DNA from 2 places in the Lysinibacillus sp. NPDC097195 genome. Region 1 is predicted to be linked to the other one. Evidence: riboswitches for the same ligand, from Rfam matches in the RefSeq annotation. Region 1 holds a riboswitch; the other holds the start of a gene.
What was found. A riboswitch is a leader RNA that binds a small molecule or an ion and turns the genes downstream of it on or off. The one in region 1 is predicted to bind S-adenosylmethionine.
Positions count from the first base shown of each region.

Region 2: another riboswitch for S-adenosylmethionine. It lies ahead of ACIQXI_RS14735 (methionine ABC transporter ATP-binding protein); the one in region 1 lies ahead of metA (homoserine O-acetyltransferase MetA).

Region 1 covers NZ_JBIWDP010000001.1:1,185,915-1,193,408, forward strand. The annotation lists gene ACIQXI_RS06095 (GerAB/ArcD/ProY family transporter) at 1-832, shown strand, start outside; gene metA (homoserine O-acetyltransferase MetA) at 913-1,848, opposite strand; SAM riboswitch class I at 1,948-2,056, opposite strand; gene ACIQXI_RS06105 (nucleotide excision repair endonuclease) at 2,307-2,678, shown strand; gene panF (sodium/pantothenate symporter) at 2,769-4,214, opposite strand; gene ACIQXI_RS06115 (YhdT family protein) at 4,214-4,477, opposite strand; gene ACIQXI_RS06120 (diaminopimelate dehydrogenase) at 4,714-5,694, opposite strand; gene ACIQXI_RS06125 (hypothetical protein) at 5,977-6,270, shown strand; gene yeiL (transcriptional regulator YeiL) at 6,246-6,911, opposite strand; gene ACIQXI_RS06135 (MFS transporter) at 7,009-7,494, shown strand, end outside.
Region 2 covers NZ_JBIWDP010000002.1:254,305-261,798, forward strand. The annotation lists gene ACIQXI_RS14710 (acyl-CoA dehydrogenase family protein) at 1-591, shown strand, start outside; gene ACIQXI_RS14715 (arsenate reductase family protein) at 872-1,225, shown strand; gene gcvH (glycine cleavage system protein GcvH) at 1,307-1,687, shown strand; gene ACIQXI_RS14725 (toprim domain-containing protein) at 1,903-2,244, shown strand; gene ACIQXI_RS14730 (thioredoxin family protein) at 2,259-2,570, shown strand; SAM riboswitch class I at 2,626-2,730, shown strand; gene ACIQXI_RS14735 (methionine ABC transporter ATP-binding protein) at 2,816-3,844, shown strand; gene ACIQXI_RS14740 (methionine ABC transporter permease) at 3,834-4,502, shown strand; gene ACIQXI_RS14745 (MetQ/NlpA family ABC transporter substrate-binding protein) at 4,563-5,423, shown strand; gene ACIQXI_RS14750 (hypothetical protein) at 5,686-6,699, shown strand; gene ACIQXI_RS14755 (diguanylate cyclase domain-containing protein) at 6,674-7,494, shown strand, end outside.

The DNA.
Region 1 (7,494 bases):
ACTAGCACAAAGAATTTCTATCGGTAATTTTTTTGAGCGTATCGAAATTATTATGGCTATCATGTGGATTATATCTATTTATATCCGAACATTTATCTATTTTTATGCCACTGTCATTGGGTTAGGACACGTACTCAAAATTAAAGACTCTCGCCCATTTATATTACCATTAGGCATGTGTATGATTGCACTAGCACAAATCGCCCATCCAAATATCGTTCACTCTAATAATTATAATCAAAAAATTTGGCCATTGTATTCTGCTGTCTTCACTGTTTTACTAGCTATATTACTTCTAATTGTCGCTAAAATACGCAACATAAAAAATGCTCAAAATCAGCAAAATACATCAAGTAATTCACAAGAAGCGAAAGTGCAGATAAAACCGCAAGAACCTAAAGAACAGGCTATCCCCGAGGAACCTAAAGAACAAGCTACACCCGAGGAACCTAAAGAACAAACTAAACCTGAGGAACCTAAAGAACAGGCTACACCCGAGGAACCTAAAGAACAAACTACACCTGAGGTACCTAAAGAACAAACTACACCTGAGGTACCTAAAGAACAGGCTACACCTGAGGTACCTAAAGAACAACCTACACCTGAGGAACCTAAAGAACAAACTACACCTGAGGTACCTAAAGAACAAACTACACCTGAGGTACCTAAAGAACAACCTACACCTGAGGAACCTAAAGAACAGGCTACACCCGAGGAACCTAAAGAACAGGCTAAACCCGAGGAACCTAAAAAACAGGCTAAACCCGAGGAACCTAAAGAACAAACTACACCTGAAAAAACAAACAATCCTAAGACAACAGACTTGCAATAAGTTAAAAATAAAGACTCCGGTTTCTCAAATAACGCTTGAGAAACTGGAGTCTTTTTTACTATATTAAAAATCGTGCCATCTTAAATATGATATTCGATTTCGTCTACAAAATCCCATTCATATGGCGTTTCTTGGTACACATAGTAGTTAAGCCAATTCGAAAATAATAAATGGGTATGTGCGCGCCAGGTATTAATCGGCTCTTTTGTAGGGTCATCATTCGGGAAATAGTTAACTGGCACCGCAATATCAATCCCTTTTGCTACATCACGACCATATTCATCAGCTAAAGTTGTTGCATCATATTCTAGGTGACCCGTAATCATAATGTTCTTATTATCCTTTGACTGAACAATAAATACGCCAGCATCTTCTGAGTAGGATAATAATCGCAATGCAGGGTGATTGCGTACTTCGTCGATTGAAACCGATGTATAGCGCGAATGTGGTGCTGTAAATAAATCACTAAAGCCGCGAACAAGATCAACCGTTAAATCTGTAATTACATGTGAATATACACCAGAACATTTTTCTGGTAATTCAAATTTGCCAATACCATAATGATGATATAATGCAGCTTGCGCACCCCAACAAATATGCAAGACAGATGTAACATTTTTCGCAGACCAATCCATTATTTCCGAAATTTCTTCCCAATAATTCACTTCTTCAAATGCCATTTTTTCTACAGGTGCACCTGTAATAATCATCCCATCAAAGCGACGATGGCGAATTTCTTTAAATGTCGAATAAAATAGCTGTAAATGTGATTTACTCACATTTTTTGATTCATGTGTCGCTGTATTTAAAAAAGTAATATTTACTTGTAACGGGGTATTCCCCAGCAATCGTAGCAGTTGTAACTCTGTTTTTTCTTTTTCAGGCATTAAATTAAAAATTAAAATGTTTAATGGACGAATTTGTTGTGTTTTTGCACGGTCTTCCTCCATTACGAATATTTTTTCCTCGCGTAAATGTTCTCCAGCTGGTAAGTTTTTCGGAATATTAATTGGCATGTTGTATTCCCCTTTTCTTTAATTTATCTCTCTATGTAAAATTAAAAAATCCCCCTCATTCCATAAGAGCAAGAATGAGAAGGATTATTATCACGTTCACTCTTATCTCTCAAAGGAAAATCCTTTGGTGGAATTAGCACCTTTCTAACAATGTTAGAGGTTGCTGAAGCGTCATAGGGCCAAATCCCTCAGCTTCTCTTGATAAGATTATTCAATTAAACAGAATTGTATCATGAACAATTAAGAATTTCAATAATACATAGAATATTTTGTGATTAAATGAATGAAAGCCTATTACTTGTTGAACACTAGTATAACTTTATTACTTCATATCGTTTATTTTATGCCTTATAATAAAAAGCATAGAAGCAAAATAATGAAACAATTAAATCTTAATGGTAATCATGAAGGTATTATGTTAACATATACCTTTAGTAACAGAGAGGAACGTGAGTATTTTGATTAAAATTGAACTCCCAAAACCAGACTTAGTAATTCGCCAACGCGAGCAAGTATTAAAACCAGGGGATGTAGAAATTCCACCTTTCCATGGTTTTATTGATTTCCATAAAATCACGCGTGAAAAAGGCGGTATTTTCTTATTCTACAACGAAAAAAATGAACTTTTATTTGTAGGGAAAGCTCGTAAAATCCGTCAACGTATTAAAAAGCATTTTGAAGATAATGTATCACCGATGAAAAAATACCGTGATGAAATTTTCAAAATTGAAGTGTACGAAATTGATGATCCAATGGAACGTGAAATTTACGAAACATATGCGATTAACACATTCCGTGCAAAATATAATCTTGATAAAGTATTTTATTAAAATGAACGCCGTTAGCATATAACTTGCTAGCGGTTTTTTTTATTTAAAGAAAAACACCCCGAGTGTTGTATCACTCAAGGTGCTTAGCATTTAGATAAATAAATCTTCATCCTTAAATTTATTGGCCGTTAATAAACTGACGATAACAAAGATTACTAAGGATGCTATGATCGGTATTGTCACCGTATGCATGCCAAAGATTGTTGGATAAAAGCGATCAATGATAATGTAGAATGTCATGCCTGTTATCATAGACGCAATTGCACCGTATTTATTAGCCTTTTTCCAATACAAACCTAGGACGACTGACCAAATAAAGACCGCTTCTAGACCACCAAAGGCAAATAAATTAAGCCAAACTAATAAATCTGGTGGATTTAACGCAAAAACAACAACAGCCAAGCCAATTACTGTCGTGACAATAAAGCTAGCACGTTTAATTTCTCCGTCATTAGCCGTTGGTTTCACGTAATTTAAATAAATATCCTTCACGACTGTTGAACTAACTAACATAAGTAATGCATTTACCGTTGACATTGTCGCTGCCATTGGTGCTGCTAGTACAATGCCTGCTAAAAATGGCGGTAAAACTTTTAGTGTTAAGAGCGGCATCACTTTATCGCCAATTTCGATACCAGGAATTACTGGACGGGCTAGCACACCAATCAAATGCATGCCGAACATAATCGTCCCTATAGCAATGGTGCCAATTATTATGGCTAAATGCATACTTTTAGAATCTTTATAGCTCATCGCACGAACGGCTATTTGTGGAAGCCCAACGACACCAACCCCAATTAAAATCCAAAATGTAGAGACATATAAAGGTGTTAATTCACCCTCTGCACCAAATGGCGTCACTAATTTTGGATTTTCTGCAACAAGGGATGTCATAATTTGATCAATTCCCCCACCTGCAACGATTGTCCCAATGAGTAATATAACCGTTCCAATAACCATTATGGAACCTTGTACTGTGTCGGTTAATGCCACCGCTCGGAAGCCACCGATAATGACATAAATTAATACCGAAGCAGCAAATATAAAGAGTGCCACTGTATAATTTAAACCTGTTAACGATTCAATTAAGCGTGCTCCCCCGACCCACTGTGCCATCATTGCAGAAAATAAAAAGACAATAATACTAATGGCAGCTAAAATTACAATAACATGACTTTTATAGCGCTCACGTAAAAAATCAATTAATGTAATTGCTTGATAACGGCGAGCAATAATGGCAAATTTCTTGCCTAAAATCATTAACACAAAGTAACCTGCCGGTAGTTGCGCCATTGCTAATAGCACCCAGCCAAGCCCTTTGTTATAAGCGACACCTGGACCTCCAATAAAGCTACTTGCACTCCCGTATGTAGCAATCATCGTCATCGCTAGAATAAAGCCGCCCATTTCACGACCACCAAGAAAATATTCCTGTAAAAATGAATTTGATGAACGGACATGCTTATTGGCCCAAATACCAATACCAAAAATAATAATTAGAAATAATAGGAGCGGAAAAATGACTTGCCAATGCATTATTCATCCACCTCCTCTTCCTCAAATGGTACCTCTTTGAAAAAGAACTTCAGGACGAGCCAGATTAATACAATCATAAATCCAGTTCCACCGATACAACTATAGAAAAACCAAGCTGGGAAGCCTAAAATATACGTATATTTTGATGGATCCCCCGAGCCTAAGCCATATGCAAAGCCGTACCAAATAGCAAAGTTAACTATAACAAGTCCAATGCCAATGAGCGCCTCTCGATGCGCAATTTTAAAGCGTTGATCTTTCAAAATAGAATCCCCCTAACCTACTCTATTTTACTGTTATGTGGGGATTATGGGAAGTGTCGTGAAAAAATTGGTAGCTTTTGTAGCACATTTGATGATTTTACTGGCGATTTTACTATCTCTCGTGGCGACTTCACTATTTTTTGTGTCGATGCCACCCTCGTGTGTGGCGCTTTCTCAACCCCTTCTATAAATAAAAACCCGATTATCATCTTAGATAACCGGGTTTTGCTTTTTAATTATAATAAATCTTTACGTAATTGCGCAGCAGATTTTGGAGATAACAGACCGAATGGAATATCCAATACTGTTTTTGCTCCTTTATCGCCCGCTTGACTTAAACGATGTGCTGCACGAGCATAAGCTACCAGTACACTTGACGTAAAGTTTGGATTACTTTCAAGTTTTAAAGAGAATTCTAGAATTTGTTTATCGTCAGCACCACTTTCTCCACTGCGAATAACAAAACCACCGTGTGGCATACCTGTATGATTAGCATTAAATTCTTCTTCAGAGATAAAGTTTACTGTTGTGTTATACTCATCAAAGTAATTTGGCATTGTCACAATTTCTTGCTCTACTTTCGCTGCATCTGCACCAGCTTCAAGTACTACCCAACATTCACGTGCATGTTTTTCACGTGTCGTAAGCTCTGGATTTTCACCATTGCGAACACGCTCCACAGCATCTTTAATTGGTAATGTATATTGTACTGCATTTTTAACGCCATCAATACGACGAACTGCATCTGAGTGACCTTGACTTAAGCCGTCACCCCAAAATGTGTATGTTGTACCTACTGGTAATACAGCTTCACCTAAAACACGATTTAATGAAAATAAACCTGGATCCCAACCTACTGAAATCACAGATACTTTACCAGATTTTTGTGCTGCAGCGTCAACCGCTTCGAAAAATTCTGGAATTTTCGCATGCGTATCAAAACTGTCAATTGTATTAAACCATTGCGCAAAATGTGGTCCTTGTTCTGGTAAATCCGTTGCAGAACCTCCACATAAAATCATTACATCAATGTCGTCTTGGAATTTTTCAGCATCATCTACTAAATATACGCTTGCGTTACTTGCAACGCTCACTGTTGAAGGATCACGACGTGTGAAAACTGCTACTAATTCCATGTCTGGATTTTGCGAAATAGCAAATTCAACACCGCGCCCTAAATTTCCATAACCGACAATACCTACTCGAATTGCACTCATTAAAATTCCTCCTCATATTAACGTAACAATGTGAATACTTTCACGTTAAATCTAATTACAATAATACTTTGAGTTAGAAAAATTCACAATAGTTTGAGTACGTATTTTTGCCAAGAAATTATACAAGTTTGCTATGATTTCAATACTATAATGGCATGAATACGGTTACAATTTTCTAAAAATGGCTTAGAACTATTAAGTTTTCGTAAAAGCGCGGAAAATGAAGACTTTTTTGTCTATAGGTCTTGTACAATATCTATAACAATAAAGGGGGCATGTCGAGTGAAAAATCATTGTTATTCACTATGTAAAACAGTCGTTTTGGTAAATCCCAAAGATAACGGAATTTTTATTAATAAGCGAATTCTAACTGAGGCGAACAAGCACCTTGGTAATGAACGAGCAAGGGAAAAAATACCTGGACCTACCAATATGCCTTTATCAAACCCAATAAATGACCGTGATATGAACGAAGCACTTACCTATTACCATAGTGAGAAGCAAATCGCTCGCTGGTTGATTAAAAAAAGTGAGTACAATGAAAGTACGATTTATAGAATTTCTTGCGCTAATTGAGAAAGCCGTTTTTCATCGACAATATGATAGCCATTTTTTCGTTTTTCTAAAATATTATCCTCACAAAATTGAGCAAGCACATATAACAAATGACGATACGATACACCTAAGTACTCACAAATTTCCGTATGTTTTTCTTTATAAACACCTTTGTCAGAGGATAGCTGAATAAAAGCCGCCAATCGATTTTCAAGTGGATAAGCCTGATTTTGCGTGTATTTTGATGTCATCTTGGAAGCTTTCTCCCCTAAAAATACACATAGTCGACGTAAAAATGCTGCATCGGCTAACAACATTTCTTTACATCCTTGCGTGGCAATTGATAAACAAATGGTTTCTGTTACGGTTTGAATCCCCTTTGTATATCTCGCCTCATTGAGTAATTCAATTTCCCCCATAAAGCATGGTGCCTGTATATATTCAATTAAGGAAACCTTACCATTTTTATGCGTCATATACAGTTTTGCTCTGCCCTCCATCATATAGTACATCCGATCTGGAAAAGAGCCTTCCTTAAAAATCCATTCTCCCTTGTCAAATTTACATATTTCAATAAATGGATGAATGTCAAAAGAAAAGAAATCATCAATTTGAAAGTTTTCTATATAGTAAGATCGTTCTTCACCTGTAAGTTTTTGCATTTTTATTGAACTCCTCTTCAAAATATGAGATATCTCACATTATTGTAGCGAGGAACATGCTATTATTCAACATAGTTAAATGGAGGTACCAATTTTTATGAATAATCAACGATGGCTTTCTCAAAATTTCTTTGCATTTTTCTTTACATGGGGTATTTTCTTACCATATTGGACAGGTTGGTTAGTCGATGCAAAGCATATAACTGTGTCTCAAGCGAGTGTCGTAATGGGCTGTGGACTTTTAGCTCGTGCAACGTCCAATCTATTTCTCTTTCCGCTCCTAGCAAAATACGTACACAATAAACGCCTTACGACCATTTTAGCACTTGGCGCATTGCTGACAGCTTTACTTTACATGCCGAGTTCTAGTTTTTCTGCGCTTCTTATTGTGACGATTTTATTCAGTGTTTTTTATCCAGCCTTATTGCCTGCAGTGGAAAGTAGTGCCGCAACGCTTGTCCAACATGGCAACGTCCATTACGGTAAAAGTCGCTCATACGGATCATTTGGCTTTGTAATCGCGGTACTCATTATTAGTATGTTAACAGGGGTGTTTGGGAAGGATATTATTTTTTGGAGTATG
Region 2 (7,494 bases), on a different contig from region 1:
CGCATTAACCGTATTTTCGAAGGAACAAATGAAATTAACCGCATGATCGTGCCTGGCACATTTATGAAAAAAGCATTAAAAGGCGAATTGCCATTATTGCAAGTTGCACAGAACTTACAACAAGAGCTGCTTATGATGATGCCTGAAGAAGTAGGCACAGAGCCGCTAGCTCAAGAAAAATATCTTGTGAAAAACGCGAAGAAAATTGCTGTGTTAGCAGCAGGTATGGCAGCACAACGCTATGGAGCGAAGCTGGACCAAGAGCAAGAAGTGTTAGTGAATATCGCTAATATTGCCAACCAATTATTCGCTATGGAGTCTGCTGTGTTACGTACAGAAAAAGCGATTGCACGTGAAGGTGCGGAAAAATCGCAACAAAAACTACTTTACACACAAATTTTCTGCCAAGAAGCATTTGCAGAAATTGAAAAAGAAGCAAAGGATACAATTCTTGCTTCAGCAGATGGCGATGCTGCACGTATGACTTTATCTGCGCTACGTAAACTAACTCGCAACAATCCGTATAACCTAATAGCTAAAAAACGCGAAGCTTCCGTTAAACTAATCGAAGCCGAAAAATTCATCGTATAATATATTTTTTAACCTAGCTACTTGCTAAAAGTAGCTAGGTCTTTTGTTATGTATGAACCTATGTATGTGCCAGGCACTCAAACAATTCTGAATATTGCAGGACGGAATAGGAGCCGATATTGTGCGGTGTATCTATGGGAAAGTGCCTATGCAAAAGTGCCAGGCACTCACACAATTAGGTCCTCAAACAATTATAAAGCTACCTAAAAATTGTTTCATTTTGGCTCATGCTAGGGATGATGGTATACTACAGGAAATGATAGCAGAGGAGCCTACAAATATGATTCAATTAATCCATTATCCTAAATGTACAACTTGTAAAAAAGCTCAGAAGTGGTTAAACGACAATGGCGTTTCATACGAAGAGGTACACATCGTTGAACAAGCACCTACGAAAGAACAATTGAAGGCTATTTGGCAAGCGAGCGGACAGCCGCTAAAGAAGTTTTTTAACACATCTGGCATGAAATATCGTGAGCTTGGGTTGAAGGATAAACTGGCGGAAATGCCTGAAGATGAACAACTTGCATTACTTGCTTCTGACGGAATGTTGATTAAACGCCCAATTGTGACGGATGGAAAAAAAGTAACGTTAGGTTTTAAAGAAACAGAATTTGAACAAGCTTGGAATTAACTGCTTTTATCCTTGTTTTTATGAAAGAAGTATGGCACACTGAAAGTGAATATATTACATATTTATGGAGGGGTTTTTGGCATGAGCACACCTAAAGACTTACGTTACTCTGAAGAACACGAATGGGTAAAATTAGAAGATGGTAAAGTACGTATCGGTATTTCACATTTTGCACAATCAGAATTAGGAGATATCGTTTTCGTTGAGCTTCCACAAGTTGGCGACGAGATCAAAACAGATGATCCATTCGGAAGCGTAGAATCAGTTAAAACTGTATCAGAATTATACGCACCAATTTCAGGTACTGTAGTGGAAGTAAATGCAGACTTAGAAGATAGCCCAGAGTTCGTAAATGAATCACCATATGAAAAAGCATGGATGATCGTAGTCGAGCCTGCTGATGCATCAGAGATTGAAAACCTTATGACTGCAGAACAATACGAAGAATTAATTGCAGAATAAACAAGCCTATAATAGAAAAACGTCGGACAACATACCGGCGTTTTTTATTATATAATCGGTTCGTTTTATTCAGCTAGTAAACGATTTAAGTATTTAGAGAGCTAAATATTTTAGTGCCTAGCCGGTATAATGAATAGTAATATTGTCCAAATGGCAAAGCTGCAAACATGTAGGTCTTAGCATAGTAAGATAACTGTCTAAATGGGGGTGGCGTGATGTTCGAAGGGAAATGTTTAATCGTGGAAGGCCGTTCGGATAAGCTTCAAATTGAACCTATTTTGAGTGAAGATGTTACAATACTTTGTACGAATGGAACAATTGGTGTGCATCAGCTAGAAGAATTACTCGACCCATATGAGGGCTGTGAGCTATATACATTTTTTGACGCAGATGCATCTGGAGATAAACTCCGAGCATTAATGGACAGACATTATCCAGAGGCGGAGCATCTACGGACAATGCCTACTTATAAAGAAGTAGAAACAACACCGAGGAAAGTGCTTGCAACAATTTTATTGCGCGCGCATTTTTCCATCCATAATGAATATATTTTATAAGGTTGCGTGAAACAATGGAAGAATGGACAAAAGAGCAGTGGGAAACGGCTGTAAAGTCTGGTGAAAAAACTGCCTTTTATTTATATACACCGATGTGCGGAACATGTGCCGTCGCATCCAAAATGATGGATATTATTGACCAGTTATTGCCACAGCTTCAAATCGGCAAGGCAAATATTAATTTTTTAGAGCAAATCGCTTATGATTATCAAATCGAAAGTGTCCCTTGTTTACTCGTTAGTGATGGCGGTAAAGTGAGCGAAAAAGTGTATGCTTTTCAATCCGTACCATTTTTATACGAATTGTTAAAAAAATCAATTGACTGAACTTTGCTAGCGTGGTAAAGTAACAAATATATTAAAAAACATTAAATATATCGAACTCTTATAAAGAGTGGCGGAGGGAAGTGCCCTATGAAGCCCGGCAACCATCACGTATGTGAAAAGGTGCCAAATCACTCAAAGATTTATCTTTGAAAGATGAGAGAACGGTTTAGCGTATAAAAGTACGTGACCCCTTCTACTTGTCCATGAGTGAAGGGGTTTTTTATATAAGAAAAGGAGTATTCGCTATGATACAGCTGCAAAATATAACGAAGAAATACAAAACCGCAAATGGCGAATTAACTGCTGTCAAAGATGTCAATCTTACGATAAACAAAGGTGAAATTTTTGGCATTATCGGCTATAGTGGCGCTGGTAAAAGTACGATGATTCGTTTATTAAACGGTTTAGAAAAGCCAACAACAGGTACCGTGAAAGTTAACAACCAAGAATTTTCTTCTATTAGAGGTCAAAAGTTACGTGATGCCAGACAAAAAGTAAGTATGATTTTCCAACATTTTAACTTACTTTGGTCTAGAACTGTTGCAGAAAACATAGCCTTCCCGTTAGAAATTGCAGGGGTTGCAAAGAAAGAGCGAGAGGCACGCGTCAAAGAGCTTATTGCACTTGTTGGATTAGAAGGTCGTGACAAGGCGTATCCTTCACAGCTATCAGGTGGTCAAAAGCAACGTGTTGGGATAGCACGAGCGCTTGCTAATAATCCAGAAGTATTATTATGTGATGAAGCGACATCAGCACTGGATCCTGAAACAACGGATGCGATTCTTGATCTTCTGGTTGATATTAACGAGCGTTTAGGCTTAACTATTGTGTTAATTACCCATGAAATGCATGTTATCCGCAAAATTTGTCATCGTGTGGCGGTAATGGAAGCTGGGGAAATAGTAGAGCGCGGTGAAGTATTGCAGGTGTTCCAAGCTCCGCAGGCAGCCATTACGAAAAAATTCGTTTCTCAAATTACCGATAATAAGGAAACGCAGGAGACAGTGGCACAGCTAAGAATAAATTATCCGACAGGACAACTTGTGAAGCTTGTTTTTGTAGGTGAAAAAACAGAACAGCCGGTTATATCACATTTAGTGAAGCAGTTTGATGTAGAAATAAGTATTGTCCATGGCAATATTTCGCAAACGAAAAACGGCGCATATGGCACATTAATTGTGCAAATTGATGGCACAGAGGTAAATGTAGCTGCAGCTTTAAGTTATTTAAATACAGTTGAAGTACAAACGGAGGTGATTGCAAATGCTAACTAGTCTATTTCCGAATGTCGATTGGGAAAAAATGTGGTCCGCAACATATGAAACACTTTATATGACTACGCTGTCCACAGTCGTCACATTTATCCTTGGTTTAGCCATTGGCATAATCCTCTTTTTAACAAGTCCCAACCAACTATGGGCAAATAAGATGGTTAACTTTTTAACAGGATCGGTCGTCAATATATTCCGATCAATACCATTTATCGTATTAATTATTTTATTAATACCATTTACAAAGTTTTTACTTGGGACAATTCGAGGAGCAAATGCAGCTCTACCTGCACTCATTATCGGTGCTGCACCATTTTATGCGCGAATGGTTTTAATTGCATTACGAGAAATTGATAAAGGTGTTATTGAAGCGGCACGCTCGATGGGTGCTAAAACATCTACGATTATATGGAAAGTGCTTATTCCAGAATCATTACCGGCACTTATTTCAGGAATTACAGTTACAGCTGTAGCACTTGTTGGCTATACGGCGATGGCTGGTATTATCGGCGCTGGTGGTCTAGGAAACTTAGCATTCTTAGATGGCTTCCAACGCAATCGCCAAGATGTGACATTAATGGCAACTATTTTGATCTTAGTAGTTGTATTTATCATCCAATGGATTGGCGATATGATTACAACGAAAACGGACAAACGTTAAACAGGTTACACCGGTTATTGACCGCTAACATATTGAACTTATTAAAGGGAGTGTAGACAAATGAAGAAGTTATTAGCAGGGTTATTATTATCAGTACTTGTACTTGCTTTAGCAGCTTGTGGTGCTGGTAACAAAGACGAAGCAGGTTCTGGCGATAAAACAGAAGGTAGTGCAGATACAGCAGAAAACGTAACATTAAAAATTGGTGCATCGAACACACCTCACGCAGTAATTTTAGAAAAAGCAAAACCGATTTTAGCTAAAGAAGGTATTGATTTAGAAATTGAACCATACCAAGATTATATACTACCTAACCAAAATTTAGATTCTGGTGATATTGACGCAAACTATTTCCAACACATTCCGTACTTTAATCAGCAAATAAAAGATAATGGCTATGATTTCGCCATTGCTGGTGAAATTCATATCGAGCCAATCGGTATTTACTCTAAAAAATATAAATCTCTTGAAGAGCTACCTAAAGGTGCGACAATTTTATTATCAAACTCAGTTACAGACCACGGTCGTATGCTGTCATTATTAGAAGCAAAAGGCTTAATTAAATTAAAAGAAGGTATCGACAAAACAGCAGCAGAAATTAAAGATATTGTAGAAAATCCAAAAGACTTTAAATTCGATGCCAATACTGCACCAGAATTACTTGTGCAAATGTACGAAAATGAAGAAGGCGATGCCGTTCTTATCAACTCAAACTATGCAATTGACAATGGTATTAACCCAATCGAGGATTCTATTGCACTTGAAGATAGTCAAGAATCTCCATATGTAAATATTATTGCTGTACGTGCTGGTGATGAAAATAAACCAGAAATTAAAAAACTAGTAGAAGTATTAAAATCGAAAGAAATTCAAGACTTTATTATGGATGAATGGAAAGGTTCAGTTCTTCCAGCTAAATAATATTTTATTACGCAAGTAAAAAATAGTACAAGCCATGAAAATGGTTTGTACTATTTTTTTTGGGGGATAATAATTTCTAAGATCACAGCCTTTCCCGAATTGTTTAGAAATTGTTTAGATTTATTTAATATGCTTACTGTTATAATATGTTTCGATAATTAATATAGGAAATTTCGTTTTTTAGTCCTAATGGAGGTGGAATATTATAACAAAGAAGTTTAAGGGTGGTCTTTTAGTTATAGTTATCCTTGTTTTTGTGTTGATGAGTTGTTCACAAGGAAGTGACAAGATAATAAAGCAACCGATTTCATCTACAGAGGAGTTTGTTATCGATAAACTTATGACAAAAGATGACCTATTACGTACGGATTTAACGCAACAAAAAAATGTATTTTTATCTGAATCAGTAGGATTATGGTTGACTTACTTACTAGAAAAGGATGATCAAGTTCGTTTTAATGAGCAATTTGAGGTAATAAATGCTTATTTTTTAGAAAAAGAATTTATAGTGTGGCGACTTGACGGAAAAAAACAAGCGTCTGTTAACGCACTGATTGATGATTTTAGAATTATTCAAGCGCTAATAGGAGCAGGCGAAAAATGGCATGATAAGCGTTATATTGCATTAGGCAAGGCATTAGGTAAAAATCTTGTGAAATACGGAATGCTAGAAAATACATTTGTTGATTATGTAGATGTCCATACCCATCAACAAGCTACAAACCTAACATTAAGCTATATTATGCCTTCCGCTCTTTTACAGATGCGACAATATAAACTCATCTCGAAAGCCCAACTAAAACAACAATTAGCTATATTAGCGAATGCACCCAAAGCGGAAGCGGGTTATTATCCGAAATATTATGATATCACTTCCAAAAACTATGAATATGATACAGAGTTACACCTAATCGATCAATTATATACGGCCTATCATAGTGCAACAGCAGGTTTGGAAACAGAGGCTTTTTCCAACTGGTTGCTTTCTTTATATAGTAGAGATCATAAATTATACGGTCGCTATGATGCGAAAACAGGTGAGCCAGCTGTACTTTTCGAATCACCAGCTGTCTATGCTTTAGCTACTTGTTATATGTTAGAAATCCATAATGATGAAATGGCGGAGCAATTTTATCAAAAAATGGAATCGCTCAAGGTGAGTGAAAATACTGGATATGTAGACCCGCAAACGAATGCGACACATATCTTTGATAATTTATTACCACTATTGGCTGAAAGAGAGGTCGACGATGCGAACAGCAATAAAATGGAATAAAACTATATTTCTTTATGCAATTTTACTTATATTGCTTCTACAATTACCATCCTACTTTTTATTACACCAAGATAGTGAAAGTTTATTATTATATATCTTTCTGTTACTTTTAGTGCTGGTCACGCTTTGGAGAGGTACGGTTACAGGGCTAATTAGTAGTTTGTTATTTATTTTTATTAGTGGTTCTACATTACTATATATCGGGATGACGGAATCAGTAGCAATGTTAAGTAAAGCATTTTCTATGCAGTTATTTTTGCTGTATGGTGTAGTATTATTGCTTCTCGTATTATGTGCTGGAAAGATACATGAACTATTAAAAGCGCAAGAAAATTATATAAAAAACTTACAACGGGATGTCAAAAACTTTGTAGCCATAGATGTGGTAACGGGTTTTGAGAATGAATCGCGTATGCATGTTGTTGTAAATGAAGAAATGCGTAGAGCTGATCGCCATCAACATACTTTTGTGTTTATTATGCTAAAGCTTGAAAACTATGAGAAATTTAAAAAGCTGTATGGTTTCAAAGAAGCACAATATCTATGGAAGCAACTGGCGGAAAAAATACAACAATCTGTTCGACAAACAGATAAAAAATTTCGTTACCGTGAAAATTATTTGGCCCTTTTATTAATTGATACATCGGACCAATACATTGATATCATTTACGATAAGTTGGATCAAGCGCTAAAAAACCATCAATTATTGAATAAGCGTTGGGTGACCCTTAGCTATAAAACAAGTTATTTTACTTATACCCCACAGATGGAGCAAAGCTTCGATGATTTATTAGC